4 regions of the Pseudomonas sp. PK-RTE-24 genome follow, and region 4 is predicted to be linked to each of the others. Evidence: predicted binding sites of a transcription regulator. Region 4 holds the regulator's gene; each other region holds the start of a gene.
What was found. The regulator FliA, encoded in region 4, starts transcription of late flagellar genes. The targets are predictions, from matches to a motif close to CTAAAGTTTNNNNNNNNNNNGCCGNTAA.

Region 1 (4,230 bases), 1.5 Mb from region 4:
GACACGGAAACCGTTATCGGGGCGCACCGGCACCGCAATCACCTTGGCACCGCAGGCGCCAAACACACCTTCGTAAGTGACGTACATCGGCTCGGCGACGATCACTTCATCGCCCGGATCGAGCAGACACTGCGCCACCGAGTACACCGCGCATTGTGCGCCGGGCAGGACAATCACCTGATCAGGATCAACCCGTTGACCACTGCGCTGGCGATGACGCTCGGCAATCAGCCTGCGCAGCTCAAACCGCCCACGCACATCGGCGTAATGGGTATCGCCGGCCAACAGGCTATCGATCGCGCCATGGACGATCGGCAACGGCGTATCGAAATCCGGATCGCCGACGCTCAACAACAAAACATCAACGCCCTCGGCGCGCAGTTCCAGCGCTCGGTCGTGAATCTGCCAGGCAGCGGCACCCTCCCCGGCGATTCGTTGGGTCAAGGCTGAATAGCGCATGTACGTCTCCTGTTAGCGCGGTTTCCAGCCTTCACCGTATCTCAAATCACGAAACGCGCCACCATGGCGTTCAAATCCACTGCCAGTCGCGACAGTTCGTGGGTCGCGGCACTGGTCTGATTGGCGCCGGCGGCCGATTGCGTGGCGAGGTCGCGAATATTGACCAGGTTGCGATCGACCTCACGGGAGACTTGCGCCTGCTCTTCCGACGCGCTGGCGATGACCAGGTTGCGTTCGTTGATCTGGTGAATCGATTGAGTGATCTGCTCCAGTGCCACGCCCGCCGCGCGGGCCATTTCCAGTGTGGACTGGGTACGCTGGTTGCTTTGCTGCATCGAGGAGACCGCTTCACCGGTACCGTTCTGGATGCCGGCAACCATTTTCTCGATTTCTTGGGTCGACTGCGCGGTGCGATGGGCCAAGGCGCGCACTTCGTCAGCCACCACGGCAAAGCCACGGCCAGCCTCGCCGGCACGCGCCGCTTCAATTGCAGCGTTGAGCGCCAAGAGGTTGGTCTGCTCGGCGATGGCCCGAATCACGTCCAGCACCTTGCCAATGTCACGACCTTGCGCGGCGAGGCCTTCGATCATCTGCGCAGTGTTCTGCACGTCGTGGGTCATGGTCTGGATCGCGTCGACGGTTTTCACCACTTGATCGCGACCTTCGCGGGCGGCGTGGGTCGACTGATTGGAAGCTTCGGAAGTCGACACGGCATTGCGCGCCACTTCTTCCACCGCAGCGGTCATCTCGTTGACGGCCGTGGCGGCTTGTTCGATTTCGTTGTTCTGCTGCTGCAGGCCACGGGAGGCTTCTTCGGTGACGGCGCTGAGTTCTTCCGCAGCGGCGCCCAGTTGTGTGGCGGAACCGGCGATCTGCTCGATGGTTTTGCGCAGGTTGGTCTGCATCGTGGCCAAGGCTTCGAGCAAGCGCGCCGGTTCATCCTTGCCGTCGACTTCGATGGCTTTGCTGAGGTCACCGCCGGCAATGGTTTGCGCGGCGAGCACGGCGCGGTTGAGCGGCGTGACGATGCTGCGGGTCAGCAACCAGGCGAGCAACACGGTGGCCAGCGCCGCAATCACGGCGACGATGATGATCCCGGTAATGGCGCTGTCATAGTTTTCACTGGCTTGCGTCGCCGCTGCTTTCGCCCCCGCCGTATTCATGCCGATCAACTTGTTGAGCTGCTCGCCCATCTGATCGGTGCCTTCCTTGATACGGGTGTTGATCAAGGCACGCATTGCTTCCAGATCGCCCTGGCGCGACAGCTCAAGCATCCGGTTCTGCGCTTGCAGATAGTTATCGAGGGTGGTCGAAAACGTCTGGAAAACGGCGTGCTCTTCAGGACCTGCCGGCAACGCAGCGTAGCTGGCCTGAGCTTTGCGCACCTTGTCGACCAGCACCGCGATGCGGGTTTCTGCCTCTTGCAGGCTCGCCGGTTCGCGATTGACCAGCACACGGAACGAGAGAATGCGCATGCGCAGGACGTTTTCCGTGACCACACTGAGGTGGGTCACGCTTGGCAATTGGTTGGTGTCCATGTCGACCGACGCCTGACGAATGACCGTCATGCGGCTGACCGCGAACACGCCGAGGACAATCACCAGCAAGGCGATAAAGGCAAAACCGAGGAAAGCACGTGGCGCGATATTCAGGTTACGCAGGGACATGGTCGGACTCTCGAAAGAAAGAAACTACGAGCGTCCATGCCGTGAGCACTGGCCCATAGCGGGCGACAGTCCGGCGGCACTGAATTGTGGTTTTGTGTGCGCCTGACCGTTGTATCGGCCAGGCTTGAGGAAGGTTTCGGGTCTGCGGTAAATATTTTTCAGGACGTGGCAACAATCAAAAACTGCTCCGCTGCCCTTGGTAGGAGCTGTCGAGTGCAACGAGGCTGCGATCTTTTGATCCTGCTTTTAAAAGTCAAAAGATCGCAGCCTCGTTGCACTCGACAGCTCCTACATAGGCAAGCCGATCAGCGTTGGGCGGCGAGTTGCCAGACCCGAGCAATATCGGTCGCGCGCTCACGCAGCAGGCGCGGTGCTTCGGCGCAGGCTTGTTCGAGTGTCATCGGTCCGCTGGTCACGGCGAATGCAGCGTCGATGCCGTGTTGATAGAGTTCCTGGTAGCCCTCGCCCAAGGTCCCGGCGATCACAATCACCGGCACAGCGTGTTGTTTGGCAACTCGCGCAACACCGAACGGCGTTTTGCCGCGAAGGGTTTGCGCATCGAAGCGGCCTTCTCCGGTAATCACCAGATCCGCACCCCTGACCGCGTCAGCGAGCCCGACCAGTTCCGCTACCACCTCGACGCCAGCCTGAAACTGCGCACCGAGAAAAGCCTTGGCGGCAAACCCCAGACCACCCGCCGCGCCGCTGCCCGGTTCATCGCGCACGTCTCTGCCCAATGCTTGCGCGCAGAGTTTGGCAAAGTGCCCCAGCGCCTGATCAAGTTGCTCAACCTGCGCAGGCGACGCGCCCTTCTGAGGGCCGAAAATGGCCGAGGCACCATGCGGGCCGCAGAGCGGATTGTTGACATCGGCGGCGATGTCGAAACGCACATCGGCCAGACGTCGATCAAGCCCACTCAGATCCAATCGCGCCAGTTGCGCCAAGGCCAGGCCGCCGGGCACCAGCGACTGATTCTGCGCATCCAGCAACTTCACCCCCAGCGCCTGCATCGCCCCGGCGCCGGCGTCATTGGTCGCGCTGCCGCCAATCGCCAGAATCACCCGTTGCGCACCGGCATCCAGCGCAGCACGGATCAATTCACCGGTGCCAAACGTGCTGCTGATGCAGGCATCGCGCTGTCCCGGCGGGACCAGTTGCAGACCGCTGGCCTCGGCCATTTCGATGATCGCGGTAAGGTTGTGCGGCAGCCAGCCCCATGCGGCTTCGACCGGCGCGCCCAGTGGACCGCGCACGCGGGTGCGGCGTAACTCACCTTCGCAGGCTGCGAGTATCGACTCGACCGTACCTTCGCCGCCATCGGCCATCGGGCATTTGATCAGCGTCGCCTGCGGCCAGACCTGTGCCAGTCCGAGGGCAATGGCTTCGGCAACGCCTTGGGCACTCAGGCTGTCCTTGAACGAGTCGGGGGCGATGACGATTTTCATGGGAATTCTCCGGTTGCAGTGGCATTCATGCTGCCAGTCGGCCTGCGCCTTGACGCCGGTCGAGTGCACAAGTGGCGTCGACGTTTATTGTTCATTTCCACAAAAGATATGTGTTGGTCGTACCGGCCTCATCGCTGGCAAGCCAGCTCCCACAGGGTTCTGCGGTGACTATGGAAGTTATGAACGCCTTCTGACCTGTGGGAGCTGGCTTGCCAGCGATGGCGGCCTCAAGGACAACTCATGGCAATGGATCAGTCTGCGGCAGCAGCTGCACCCCAAGATACAACGCCAGCATCCCGTCCAGCTTCAACGGATCAACCCCGCTCAACTCGGCAATCCGCTCCATGCGATAACGCAGACTATTGCGATGAATGCCCAACGCCTCGGCACAGGCCTGGCTCTGCCCGTCGTGCTCGCACCAACTGCGCAGGGTCGCCAGCAACTGGCCGTTGCTGTCCTTGGCGATGACCTGGCGCAGCGGCTTGAGCAGTTCGTCCAGCGCATCATCGTTGCGATGACGCCACAGCATGACCGGCAAGCGATAACGATTGAGCGTCAGCAGTCTCGAATTCGGCAGCACGTCACGACCATAAGCAAGCAAATCGCCGACTCGTCGGTAACAGCGACGCAACCCTGCCAGACCATCCGCCTGCCCGCCG
Region 2 (4,230 bases), 2.1 Mb from region 4:
GGTTGTTTTGAAGTTTGCCGGGGGCGGCTTCGCCACCCAACGGGGATAAATCCCCTCGCCACAGGGCTTTGACAGCGCCGCCACTCTGCGGCACAGTGCGCGCCCTCTAATAAGACCCTTCATACAAATCCGCCGGCCAGCGCCGGGCGGACTCATCCTGTCTGGCGGTGTGTTTTCACCCGCAGTGTTTTTTGAGGTAGTGAAATGAATGCAGTCATAGCAGCCGTCGGCGTCATGCTGATCCTCAGCCTGTCGCGCGTGCATGTGGTGATCGCGCTGATCGTCGGGGCGCTGGTCGGCGGCCTGACCGGCGGTCTGGGCATCGACGCAACACTCAAGGCGTTCAACAGCGGCCTGGGCGGCGGCGCGACGGTGGCGTTGTCCTACGCCTTGCTCGGCGCGTTCGCCGTGGCGATTGCCAAATCCGGTCTGGCCCATGCGCTGGCCGACAAGGCCCTGGCCATGGTGGATCGGCAGCACGCAACCGGCGGCGGTAACGTCAAATGGCTGCTGATCGGCCTGCTGTGGGTGGTGGCGATTGCCTCGCAGAACATCCTGCCGATCCATATCGCGTTCATTCCGCTGCTGGTGCCGCCACTTCTATATGTACTGACCAAGCTGCAACTCGATCGCCGTCTGATCGCCTGCGTCATGACCTTTGGCCTGATCACCCCGTACATGTTTCTGCCGGTGGGTTTCGGCAACATCTTCCTTAACGAAATACTGCTGGCCAACGTCGCCCGCAGCGGCGTCGACATCAGCGGCATCAATGTCACCCACGCCATGGGCATTCCGGCGCTGGGCATGGTTTTCGGCCTGGCGATGGCGTTTATCAGCTATCGCAAGAAGCGCGTGTATGACCTGGCGAAGATCGAACAGGTCGAGCAGACGGCGGTGCACTACAACCCGCTGAGCCTGATGATTGCCGGTGTGGCCATCGCTTCGGCATTCGTGGTGCAGTTGCTGTTGGACTCGATGATTATCGGCGCACTGGTCGGCTTCCTGATTTTCTCGGTGTCGGGCATCGTCAAATGGCGCGAGACCGATGACCTGTTCACCGAAGGCATGAAGATGATGGCGATGATCGGCTTCATCATGATCGCCGCCTCAGGCTTTGCCGAAGTGATGAAGGCCACCGGGCAGGTGCAGACGCTGGTCGAATCGTCGGCGGCCTGGATCAATCACAGCAAAGGCGTCGGGGCTTTGTTGATGCTGCTGGTGGGCTTGCTGGTGACCATGGGCATCGGTTCGTCGTTTTCCACCGTGCCGATTCTCGCAGCGATTTTCGTGCCGTTGTGCGTGCAACTGGGCTTCAGCCCGATCGCCATCGTCTGCATCGTTGGCACTGCCGGTGCGCTGGGCGATGCCGGTTCACCGGCCTCGGACTCGACCCTCGGCCCGACCTCCGGCCTGAACATCGACGGCCAGCATCACCACATCTGGGACACCGTCGTGCCGACCTTCCTGCACTACAACCTGCCGCTGCTGGTGTTTGGCTGGATCGCGGCGATGGTTCTCTAAAAAATCCACAATTGCCCCATGTGGGAGCGAGCCTGCTCGCGAAGGCGTCGTGTCAGTCGACACACAGGTTGCTGAGCCAACGCTTTCGCGAGCAGGCTCGCTCCCACAGGGGGGGCGGCGATGTTTCAAGACTCAACTTTTGCCCCGGCGTGCCGTTAAAGCCTTTAACCACGCCAACAAAATCAAAAGAGTGAGTCCCCCGATGCGCCTGAGTCTCAAGGCTAAAGTCCTGTCCCTTGCCGTTCTGCCGGTGCTGCTCTTTGCGCTGGTCATCAGCGTGACCACGCTGTTCATCCTCCAGGAACAGGCGCGCAAGGAGGTCGAACAGACCCGCGAGCGGCTGCTCAGCGACGCCAAGGCCACCCTGCAAAGTTACGTCGCCGTGGCCATGACCACGATCAAACCGCTGTACGACGCCGCCGCACCGGGCGATGACGCGGCGCGGGCGCAAGCGATCAAATTGCTCTCGGGCATCCGCTACGGCAAGGATGGCTACTTCTTCGGCTACGACTCCGAGACCGTGCGTCTGTTCAAGGCCAACGACCCCGACGGCGTGGGCAAAAGCTTCAAGGACAACCGCGATCCGAACGGCGTCTACGTCAACCTCGGCCTGGTCAAAGTGGCCAAGGACGGCACCCACTATCTGCAATACAGCTCACCGCTGCCGGGTAACGCCAAGGTGCTGGTGCCGAAACTCGGCTACACCGAATACCTGCCGAAGTGGGACATGGCGGTCGGTACCTCGGTCAACCTCGACGGCATCGAAGCGCAAGTGGCGCAGGTCGAGGCGCAAGTGCAGGAGCGCGTGCAAGGCGTGGTGCTGAGCATCGTCGGCGTTGCGGTGCTGGTGCTGTTGGTGATCGCGGCGGCGGGGATGCTGCTGGCCAACACCATTCTGCGCCCGCTGACCCTGATGAAAGCCAACCTCGATGATATCGCGGCGGGCGAGGGCGACCTGACCCGGCGCCTGAACATCACCAGTCAGGACGAACTCGGCGAACTGGCCGGCTCGTTCAATCGTTTCGTCGACAAGATCCACGGCCTGGTGCGGCAGATCACCGAGATGACCACGCAACTGACCGGTCTGGTCACCCAGGTCTCGGAACAGGCGCAGCGTTCCGATCAGGCCATGGAGCGTCAGCGCCACGAAACCGATCAGGTCGCCACGGCGATCAACGAAATGTCCGCCGCCGCCCAGGAAGTCGCCAAGAGCGCACAGAACGCCGCCGTCGCCGCTCAGCAGACCGACGAAGAAGGCCAGAGCGCCAAGCGCGTGGTCGCGGGCAGCATCAAACAGATTCATGCGCTGGTCGACGACATCCGCAACAGCGGCGTGTCGCTGGACAGCCTGCAGCAGGACGTCAGTTCGATCGTCGGCGTGCTTGGGGTGATCCGTTCGATTGCCGAGCAGACCAACCTGCTGGCGCTCAACGCCGCGATCGAAGCGGCGCGCGCCGGTGAGGCCGGGCGCGGGTTTGCGGTGGTTGCGGACGAAGTACGCGCGCTGGCCAGCCGCACGCAGATCAGCACCCAGGAAATCCAGGGCATGATCGACCGCTTGCAGGCCGGCACGCAGCAGGCGGTCGAAGCGATGCGCCGTTCCAGCGAGGCCGGCGACGGCACTTCGCAGCAAGCCAATCAGGCTGGCGCATCGCTGGACGCCATGGCGCAGTTGATCGCGACGATCAACTCGATGAACGCGCAGATCGCCAGCGCAGCGGAAGAGCAGACGGCGGTGGCCGAAGAGATCAACCGCAGCGTGCATCAGATTGCGGTGGCGGTGGACAGCGTCGCCGATGAAACGCAACTGGGCGCGCAAACGTCGCGCAGTCTGGCGGAGCTCGGGCAGCGGTTGGGCAAGCTGGTCGGGCAGTTCCGTATCTGATGGCCTGAAAAGCCCCTCACCCTAGCCCTCTCCCATAGGGAGAGGGAACCGATTGGGGAATATTGGGGGATTACGCCGACCTGAAAGTCCTGCTTTGAATCCATAGTCGACGCGGTTTTTCAGGTCGATGCAGTAGGTGGGACACCTCGGTCGGTTCCCTCTCCCTCAGGGAGAGGGCTAGGGTGAGGGGGCTCTTGATCTTCAGGCTCTGTCCCAATAAGGAATCTCGCCAAAGCACTCGACAAAAAAATCAATCACCGTCCTCACCTTCACCGACAACCGCCGACTCCCCGGCCACAGCACCGCGATCTGCTGCGGTTCCAGGCTGTTCGACACCTGATACTCCCTCAGCACCGGCACCAGCGTGCCTTCGCGCACCGCTTCGCCAATCAGCCACGACGGAAACATCACCAGCCCGAGGCCTTGCTGAGCGGCCTGGGTCAGGGTGTCGGCGTGGTTGCCGGTGATCGGGCCTCTGACCGTGTATGGCGTCCAGTCCTCGCCGTCGCGGCGGAAAAACCAGCGCTGCTGACCGGCCGCGCCTTTGTAGGCCAGGCACTGATGTTGCGCGAGTTCGTCCGGGTGCTGCGGCGTGCCGTGGCGTTTGAGGTAGGCCGGGCTGGCGGCGACCTGAAAACGGTGCGGCGCCACAATGCGTGCCTGCATGCTCGAATCGTGCAGCGCGCCGATGCGAAACAGCAGGTCGGCGCCTTCCTGTAGCGGGTCGACGTAATGGTCGGTTTGCTGGATATCCAGTTGCAGCTTCGGATAGCGCGCGCAGAGCTCGCCCAGCCAGGGCGTCAGATGGCGTTGGCCAAACACCA
Region 3 (4,230 bases), 1.1 Mb from region 4:
CGTGCAGGGTCAGCGACACTGGGCCACCGACGGCGGCCGGCACTTGAATCGACATGGGCATGCCGTCCGCCAGCCAGGCCGGAAGACCACCGTCTATATAGTGGTACTTGTCGTGGCCAATGACATCGAGCAGCCAGATGAAGCGTCCGGCCCAGCCACCGCCCTCATCGTCATACACCACGTAGACCGCGTCTTTGCGATGACCGAGCTCACCAAACAACGCTTCCAGATCGGCCTTCGCCGGCATCAGCCCGGGCGCCGGTGGCTGGCCGAGCTGGGTGCGTTTCGGGTCGACAAAACGTGCGCCGGGCAAGTGACCTTCGGCATACCGGGCAGGGCTGGTCAGGTCCACCAGAATCAGTTCCGGGGACTCCAGACGCGGCAGCAGGTCGCTCGGCTCGATGACAAGCGGCAAGCCAGAGAAGTCAGACATGTGAGGTCTCCAGAGCACAAAGGGGAGGATTGTAGCGCAGGCTCATTGGCCACGGCTGCTAAAGCTGTGCAGGGCTTTTTCGATGCACTGCGCGGTTTTGCCGAAGGCTTGCACAGTGATGTCGGCGAAGGGGCCGCCGCCCTGATCGGCAACGACGATCATGATCACCCGACCATTGTTGACCAATGAACGCAGAAACAGATGTTCGCCACGAAACAGCGTGCGCAGGCTCGCCGGTAACAAGGCCGAGAATTGTGCGTTGTTCTCCGGCGTGATCCGCACCTGTGCCTGCTGAGCGAGCAGGCGTTGCAGGACTTTGCTCTGGCTGACGACAAAACTCAGCGCCGCCGCATCCTTCGGCAAACCGGCGGTCTGGTGTACGCGCAGGGTCGAGTGCGTGCGGTCGGCCATCAGAATCATCACCCGGCGCATGCCGCTGGCCACCAGTGCCTCGCGGGCGGCGACGGTCAGGCTCATGGCATTGGTGAAGCGGCTGGGTTCGGCGAGCAGTTCGGCGCATTGCCGACGCCACTGGCCCAAGTCATCCGCATTCGGCGCTGCTGCCGGGAGCATGCCGGCCGGCAAGCGACGAGTGCCCCACGGCCAGATCAGCGAAACCGCCGGGTGCCACAAATCGGGCATCGCATGCTGACGCGCGCTGTTCGCCGCTTGCTGGTGCAACTGTTGCTGCACTTCGTCCATGGAAATCTGCAGATAGAGGCTGGTCAGGTACTGCCAGCGCTTGCTGTGCGGACTGTCCCAGGCCTGTTGCGCCGACAGCGCCAGCCCATTGGCCAGCAGCACGGTATTCGCCGGCTGGTTGAGCCAGCGGCGCAATGTCGGGTCATCGTCGAGGCGATTCTGCTGGCGCAGCGGGTGTTCACTGTCGCGGGCGATGCGCAGCACTTTGACCAGTTCGCGTTGTTCGCTGAGCAGCAATTTGTAGCCTTGCTCGACCCAGATCGGCAGATGCCAGGCGTGGACCAGTGCCTCGGCGATCTTCAACAGGCGCACGCCGAACAATTGCTTTTCGACCACCCGTGCCGACTCGCCCTTGTGGATCACGCGCAGTTCCCACTCCTCGAGCAACTGCGGATACGTCAGTGCCAAGGGCCACAGCGGCGACAAAAACAGCAAGCTGCCCCAATGAATGTCCTGCCACAGCCGCGCGAGGCGACTGGCAAAAAAACCGTTGGCCTGTTGTGTCGCGTGTTGGCTGATCAGTTGCAATTGGCGCAAACCCTTGGGGATTTGCCGGTGCGGTTCGGCGGGCAGGCGCGCGAGCAATTCTTCGGTGCGGGCAAGGCCCAGGCGATTGATTGCCACCTCAAGATTTTCCGCCGGCGCGGCCATGGTGCCGTGGGTGTGACGATTCGCCTCACGGATGACGCTCAAGGCCAGCGCCGGGCTGTCCTGCATCAGATCGGCGATGTCGCGCAGCGAGCTGCGATTGTCGCGGATCGCCCGGCAGACTTTGTCGTGAGCCTCTTGTGGTACGGGCAGGCGGACGCTGTCGAGCAGCTTGACCCAAGCCTGGAGCGTGGTCGGTATTACCGATGGAATGTTCGTTTCATTAGCCATGTCTGGACGAGATCTTCACTGACTGTAGACGCGCCCGGCATGGGCTAAATTGGCTTTTCGCCTGAACTGGCTATAGTCTGGCGCAGTTTTGCCGATAAGTAGAAGAAGAGATTTTTTAACTTCCGAATATGACCTTGAACCCGACTTAAACAAGTACCTTCTACCTATGGCTAAAATTATCGGCATCATCGTCGTATTCGCGAGCGTGCTCGGCGGATACGTGCTCTCCCACGGCAAGATTGCCGCCCTGATCCAGCCCTTCGAGGTGATGATCATCGGCGGTGCGGCCCTCGGCGCATTTCTCCAGGCCAACCCCGGTTACATGACGATGCACGTGCTCAAGAAATCCCTGAGCATGTTCGGTTCGCGCTTCACCCACACCTTCTACCTGGAAGTGCTCGGGCTGATCTACGAAATCCTCAACAAGAGCCGCCGTGAAGGCATGATGGCAATCGAAGGCGACATCGAAGATGCCGCCGCGAGCCCGATCTTCGCCAAGTACCCGGCGGTGCTCAAGGATGAACGCATGACCGCGTTCGTCTGCGATTACCTGCGCATCATGTCCTCCGGCAACATGGCTCCGCACGAACTGGAAGGCCTGTTCGACATGGAACTGTACAGCCTCAAGGAAGACCTCGAGCACCCATCGCACGCAGTCAACGGCATCGCCGACGGCATGCCCGGTTTCGGTATCGTTGCGGCGGTACTCGGTATCGTGGTGACCATGGCCTCGCTGGGCGAGGGCGACCAGGCGTCGATCGGTCTGCACGTGGGTGCGGCACTGGTCGGTACCTTCTTCGGTATTCTCGCGGCATACGGTTTCTTCGGTCCGCTGGCGCATTCCCTGGCCCACGATGCCAAGGAAGAGCTCAACGTCTACGAAGCCATCAAGGCCTCGCTGGTGGCTTCGGCGTCCGGCATGCCGCCGTCGCTGGCGGTCGAGTTCGGGCGCAAGGTTCTGTACCCGGCGCACCGTCCAAGCTTCGCCGAGCTGGAACAAGCGGTTCGCGGTCGCTAAGTCATGGAAAATAATCAGCCGATCATCGTCAAGCGCGTCAAGCGCATTGCCGCCGGGCACCACGGCGGGGCGTGGAAAATCGCCTTCGCCGACTTTGCCACGGCGATGATGGCGTTCTTCCTCGTGCTGTGGCTGCTGTCCACCGCTACGCCGGAACAGAAGATCGCCATCGCCGGTTATTTCAAGGACCCGGTCGGCTTCTCCGAAAGCGGCACGCCGTACATCATCGACTTGGGTGGCACGCCGACCCTGGCGCCGGAAAATACCCTCAACCCGGAAGTGAAGTCGCAACCGCAACCGGACAAGGTTACGGTCGATACCGATCAGGTTGAAGGCATGGCCGAGCAGGTCGAGAAGGAGCGTCTCGAACTGCTCCTGCAAGAACTGCAGAACAAGGTCGACGAGAACCCGCAACTGCAGAAGTTCAAGGATCAGATCCTTTTCGAGATCACCCCGAACGGCTTGCGCATCCAGATCATGGACGCCGAGAACCGGCCGATGTTCGACTCCGGGTCCGCACGCCTGAAGCCGTACTTTGAAGACATCCTGCTGGCCATGGCCGACACCATCAAAGCGGTGCCGAACAAGATCAGCATCAGCGGCCACACCGACGCCAAGCCGTACATTGGCACTGGCGACTACGGCAACTGGGAGCTCTCGGCCAACCGCGCCAATGCGGCTCGCCGTGCCCTGGTCGCGGGCAGCTATCCGGATGCGCAGGTGGCGCGGGTGGTCGGTTATGCCTCGTCGGCGTTGTTCGATCGGGAAAATCCGTTCAACCCGGTCAACCGCCGGATCGACATTGTCGTACTGACCAAAAAAGCCCAGGCCGCCATCGAAGGTGCGCAGGGGCCTGAGGCAGCGAAACCGGCGGATCAGGGGCAGAACGGTGCTGCTCCGGCAGCCCCGGTTGATCCGAATGCGTTGCCGGCGGACAAACAGCCAGTGCCAGCTCACGAGTTGCGCGAGCGGTTGAATCTGTTCGACGATGCGGCGCCGAAACCGGCTGAGCCGGGTGGGGCGGTGCCTGCGCCGAAGCAGTAAGTGAAAAAAAAGCCGACAGTGATGTCGGCTTTTTTGTGGCTATCACAGGCCGGCACAGTCTCAGAATCCCCGACGAATCCGGTTCTTCAGCTGTTCATGAAACATCTCTGCATCGCGCTTGTACGCCCCTTTCACCGATTCGCTGATCGAATCC
Region 4 (4,230 bases):
TGCTGCGTGACAGAAAACCGTCGACCCGGCGCGCCAGTTCACGGAACTCTTCAGCCCCGACCTCGCGACGCATGAAGCGGCCCCAATCGGCGCTCAACGTCTGCGCTTCATCAGCCAGACTGTTGACCACCGGGGTGGCGCTTTCCACCAGATCCATGGTGCGGTTGGCCGCGGCTTCCGTCAGCTTGACCACATAGCCCAGGCGTTCGGTGGCGTCGGTGATTTGCGACACTTCCTCGGCCTGCGGCATGTGCGGATCGATCTGGAAATTGACGATCGCACTGTGCAGTTCACGTGTGAGCTTGCCCACTTCCTGATACAGGCCGCGGTCACGGGTCTGATTGAGCTCATGGATCAGTTGCACCGCGTCGCCGAACTTGCCTTTTTCAAGGCTCTCGACCAGTTCGACCGCGTGTTTTTTCAGGGTCGATTCGAAATCGCCCTGTGATGATTCGTTATGCTCCATAGCTCCCCCGCGCATTCATCAGCCGATGCGTTCGAAAATCTTCTCGATTTTGTCTTTCAACGCTTGAGCCGTGAAAGGTTTGACTACGTAACCGTTCACACCGGCCTGAGCGGCCTCGATGATCTGCTCGCGCTTGGCTTCAGCAGTCACCATCAACACCGGGAGGTGCTTGAGTTTTTCATCGGCGCGCACGTGACGCAGCAGGTCGATACCGGTCATGCCCGGCATGTTCCAGTCCGTTACCAGAAAGTCGATGCTGCCGCTGTTGAGCACCGGAATGGCAGTGGTGCCATCGTCGGCCTCGACGGTGTTGGTGAACCCAAGATCGCGCAGCAGGTTCTTGATGATCCGCCGCATCGTTGAGAAGTCATCAACGATGAGGATTTTCATGTCTTTGTTCAATTCGACCTCCAAGCAGTCTTAAACGCGCCCAGCACCTGGACGCGCCACTTCAATCAATCGGCGCAGCACTTAAAGTTTGTCTGGAGCACAACGGATCGAGACCGGCGCCGTTCATCACCGCACCAGCCTCGTTTCGCAGTGTCCCCACACTGCCTTCAGCGCGCTCGCCACTCCCCCAAACGCCCCCGCAGACGGGCCGCGCACTGGCTGTGTAACTGGCTGACCCGCGATTCACTGACGCCAAGGACTTCACCGATCTCCTTGAGGTTCAGCTCTTCGTCGTAGTACAGCGCCAACACCAGTCGCTCACGCTCCGGCAAATTGGCAATCGCGTCCGCCAGCGCCGCCTGAAAGCGTTCATCTTCCAGATCGCGTGACGGCTCCATATGAGCACTGGCGCCATCCTCGTGCAGCCCTTCGTGTTCGCCGTCCTGCAACAGGTCGTCGAAACTGAACAGGCGACTGCCCAAGGTGTCATTCAGAATCCCGTAGTAATCGTCGAGACTCAATTGGAGTTCGGCCGCAACCTCGTGATCTTTAGCGTCACGGCCGGTTTTAGCTTCAATCGAGCGAATCGCGTCGCTGACCATCCTGGTATTACGGTGAACCGAGCGTGGCGCCCAATCCCCTTTGCGCACTTCATCGAGCATCGCGCCGCGGATTCGAATGCCCGCGTACGTTTCGAAACTGGCGCCTTTGCTGGCGTCGTATTTGGTCGAGACTTCCAGCAAACCGATCATCCCGGCCTGGATCAGGTCTTCGACCTGCACGCTGGCCGGCAGGCGCGCCAGCAAGTGATAGGCAATGCGCTTGACCAGTGGCGCGTAACGCTCGATCAATTCGTATTGCGCGTCACGCGCCGACTTTTTGTAAAGATTCATGCCACTGGCGGTCATATCACAGGCCCTGCGGTTTGCTGCACGAGACGCTCGACGAAAAATTCCAGATGCCCGCGCGGGTTGGCGGGCAGCGGCCAGGTATCGACCTTCTGGGCGATGGCTTTGAAGGCCAGTGCGCACTTGGAACGGGGAAAGGCTTCGTAGACGGCGCGCTGCTTCTGCACTGCCTTGCGCACGCTTTCGTCGTATGGCACGGCGCCGACGTATTGTAGGGCGACGTCGAGGAAGCGATCCGTGACCTTGGTCAACTTGGCGAACAGGTTGCGCCCTTCTTGCGGGCTCTGCGCCATGTTGGCCAGCACGCGGAAGCGGTTCATGCCGTAGTCGCGGTTGAGCAACTTGATCAGCGCGTAAGCGTCGGTGATCGAAGTCGGCTCGTCGCAGACCACCAGCAACACCTCTTGCGCGGCACGAACGAAACTGACTACCGAGTCACCAATACCCGCAGCGGTGTCGATCACCAGCACGTCGAGATTGTCGCCGATGTCGCTGAACGCCTGGATCAGGCCGGCATGTTGCGCCGGGCTCAGGTGCACCATGCTCTGCGTGCCGGAGGCCGCCGGCACGATGCGAATCCCGCCCGGGCCTTGCAACAGCACGTCGCGCAGTTCGCAACGGCCTTCGATAACGTCGGCCAGTGTGCGCTTGGGTGTCAGCCCCAGCAGAACGTCGACGTTCGCCAGGCCCAGGTCGGCGTCCAGCAGCATGACCCGACGGCCAAGCTCTGCCAGCGCCAGCGACAAGTTCACTGACACGTTAGTCTTGCCGACGCCACCTTTGCCGCCGGTCACCGCGATCACCTGTACGGGATGCATGCTGCCCATGTTATTTCTTTACCTTGTCTTGCATAGACGGAGGCCACATTACTGGCTGCGCGTTCCTGATCGGAACAATGCGTGGCAGACCATCGATGTAGGTACAAAAACTGTTCATGATTACCTCAGCCAACCTGCTTGGTCGGGCTGTGATAGATATCAGCGAACATGTCAGCCATGGCTTCTTCGCTGGGTTCTTCCTGCATTTGCACGCTGACGGCGCGGCTGACCAGTTGATGACGGCGCGGCAGATGCAGATCATCTGGAATCCGTGGGCCATCGGTCAGATACGCGACCGGCAATTCATGACTGATCGCCAGGCTCAACACTTCGCCGAGACTGGCCGTTTCATCCAGTTTAGTCAGGATGCAGCCGGCCAGCCCGCAACGCTTGTAACTGTGATAAGCGGCGGTTAGAACCTGTTTCTGGCTGGTGGTTGCCAGGACCAGATAATTTTTTGAGCGAATGCCACGCCCGGCCAGGCTCTCAAGCTGCATGCGCAACGCCGGATCACTGGCTTGCAGGCCGGCAGTATCGATCAAAACCACGCGTTTGCGTAGCAGTGGATCCAATGCCTGCACCAGCGACTGACCCGGATCGACGTGCGTTACCGGCACGTTGAGGATGCGCCCGAGGGTTTTCAATTGTTCCTGAGCGCCGATGCGGAAGCTGTCCATGCTTACCAGTGCAACGTTCTGCGCGCCGTACTTGAGCACATAACGCGCGGCGAGCTTGGCCAGCGTGGTGGTCTTGCCCATGCCGGCGGGGCCGACCATGGCAATCACACCGCCCTCTTCCAGCGGCTCGACTTCCGGCACGGCAATCATCCGCGCCAGGTGGGCCAACAGCATGCGCCAGGCCTGACGGGGTTCTTCGATATCGGTGATCATCGCCAACAGATCGCGCGACAGCGGGCCGGACAGGCCGATGCGCTGCAGACGGCGATACAGATTGGCCTGGGCCGGACGGCTGCCTTGCAGCTGATTCCAGGCCAGGGTGCCGAGCTGCACTTCCATCAGCTCGCGCAAGCTGTTCAATTCAAAACGCATCGAATCCAGTGCACGCGGATCGACACCCGCCGAGGCCTGCGCAGGCGCTGCGGCCGGGCGCGGCGGGGCAGCGTAGGTTGGCTCGCTCAGCGGCTCGGCAGCGGTCAGCGGCAGGCCTGCGGTCAACGGCAGCCCGGCGAACAACTGCTGATTGGTGTTGCCGTCGGCTTCGCCACGCAGGCTCAGCTCGGCCTGGGCGGTGACGATGCGCGACTGGGTCTTGCGCAGCTCGTCTTCGAGTTCCATGTTCGGAACCCGTGGCGCCAGCGCCGACAATTTGTAATCCAGAGCCGCCGTCAACTCGACGCCGCCGGCAATGCGGCGGTTGCCGATGATGGCGGCATCAGCGCCCAGCTCATCGCGAACCAGCTTCATGGCCTGACGCATATCGGCGGCGAAAAAACGCTTAACTTGCATAAACCACTACCTCAGCCGTTGGGCCCTACTGTCGCAACGATGGTCACTTGCTTGTTGTCCGGTACTTCCTGGTAGGCCAGTACATGCAGCCCTGGCACTGCGAGGCGGCCGAAACGCGAGAGCATCGCGCGAATCGGGCCTGCTACCAGCAGGATCACCGGTTGGCCTTGCATTTCCTGACG

Region 1: the regulator FliA is predicted to act here: its motif matches at 2,238-2,265, upstream of ACV8MC_RS19040 (methyl-accepting chemotaxis protein).
Region 2: the regulator FliA is predicted to act here: its motif matches at 1,653-1,680, upstream of ACV8MC_RS16290 (methyl-accepting chemotaxis protein).
Region 3: the regulator FliA is predicted to act here: its motif matches at 2,085-2,112, upstream of motA (flagellar motor stator protein MotA).

The regions. Positions count from the first base shown of each region.
Region 1 covers NZ_CM133224.1:4,219,599-4,223,828, reverse strand. The annotation lists gene ACV8MC_RS19045 (pyridoxal phosphate-dependent aminotransferase) at 1-459, opposite strand, end outside; gene ACV8MC_RS19040 (methyl-accepting chemotaxis protein) at 501-2,126, opposite strand; gene ACV8MC_RS19035 (glycerate kinase) at 2,432-3,571, opposite strand; gene ACV8MC_RS19030 (sugar diacid recognition domain-containing protein) at 3,810-4,230, opposite strand, start outside.
Region 2 covers NZ_CM133224.1:3,604,848-3,609,077, forward strand. The annotation lists partial or broken gene ACV8MC_RS16280 (PDC sensor domain-containing protein) at 1-264, opposite strand, end outside; gene ACV8MC_RS16285 (Na+/H+ antiporter family protein) at 205-1,521, shown strand; gene ACV8MC_RS16290 (methyl-accepting chemotaxis protein) at 1,724-3,406, shown strand; gene ACV8MC_RS16295 (LysR family transcriptional regulator) at 3,608-4,230, opposite strand, start outside.
Region 3 covers NZ_CM133224.1:933,428-937,657, reverse strand. The annotation lists gene rhdA (thiosulfate sulfurtransferase) at 1-433, opposite strand, end outside; gene ACV8MC_RS04120 (HDOD domain-containing protein) at 476-2,014, opposite strand; gene motA (flagellar motor stator protein MotA) at 2,181-3,032, shown strand; gene motB (flagellar motor protein MotB) at 3,036-4,076, shown strand; gene ACV8MC_RS04105 (toll/interleukin-1 receptor domain-containing protein) at 4,137-4,230, opposite strand, start outside.
Region 4 covers NZ_CM133224.1:5,672,733-5,676,962, forward strand. The annotation lists gene ACV8MC_RS25500 (protein phosphatase CheZ) at 1-466, opposite strand, end outside; gene ACV8MC_RS25505 (chemotaxis response regulator CheY) at 485-856, opposite strand; gene fliA (RNA polymerase sigma factor FliA) at 1,024-1,764, opposite strand; gene fleN (flagellar synthesis regulator FleN) at 1,761-2,591, opposite strand; gene flhF (flagellar biosynthesis protein FlhF) at 2,708-4,048, opposite strand; gene flhA (flagellar biosynthesis protein FlhA) at 4,060-4,230, opposite strand, start outside.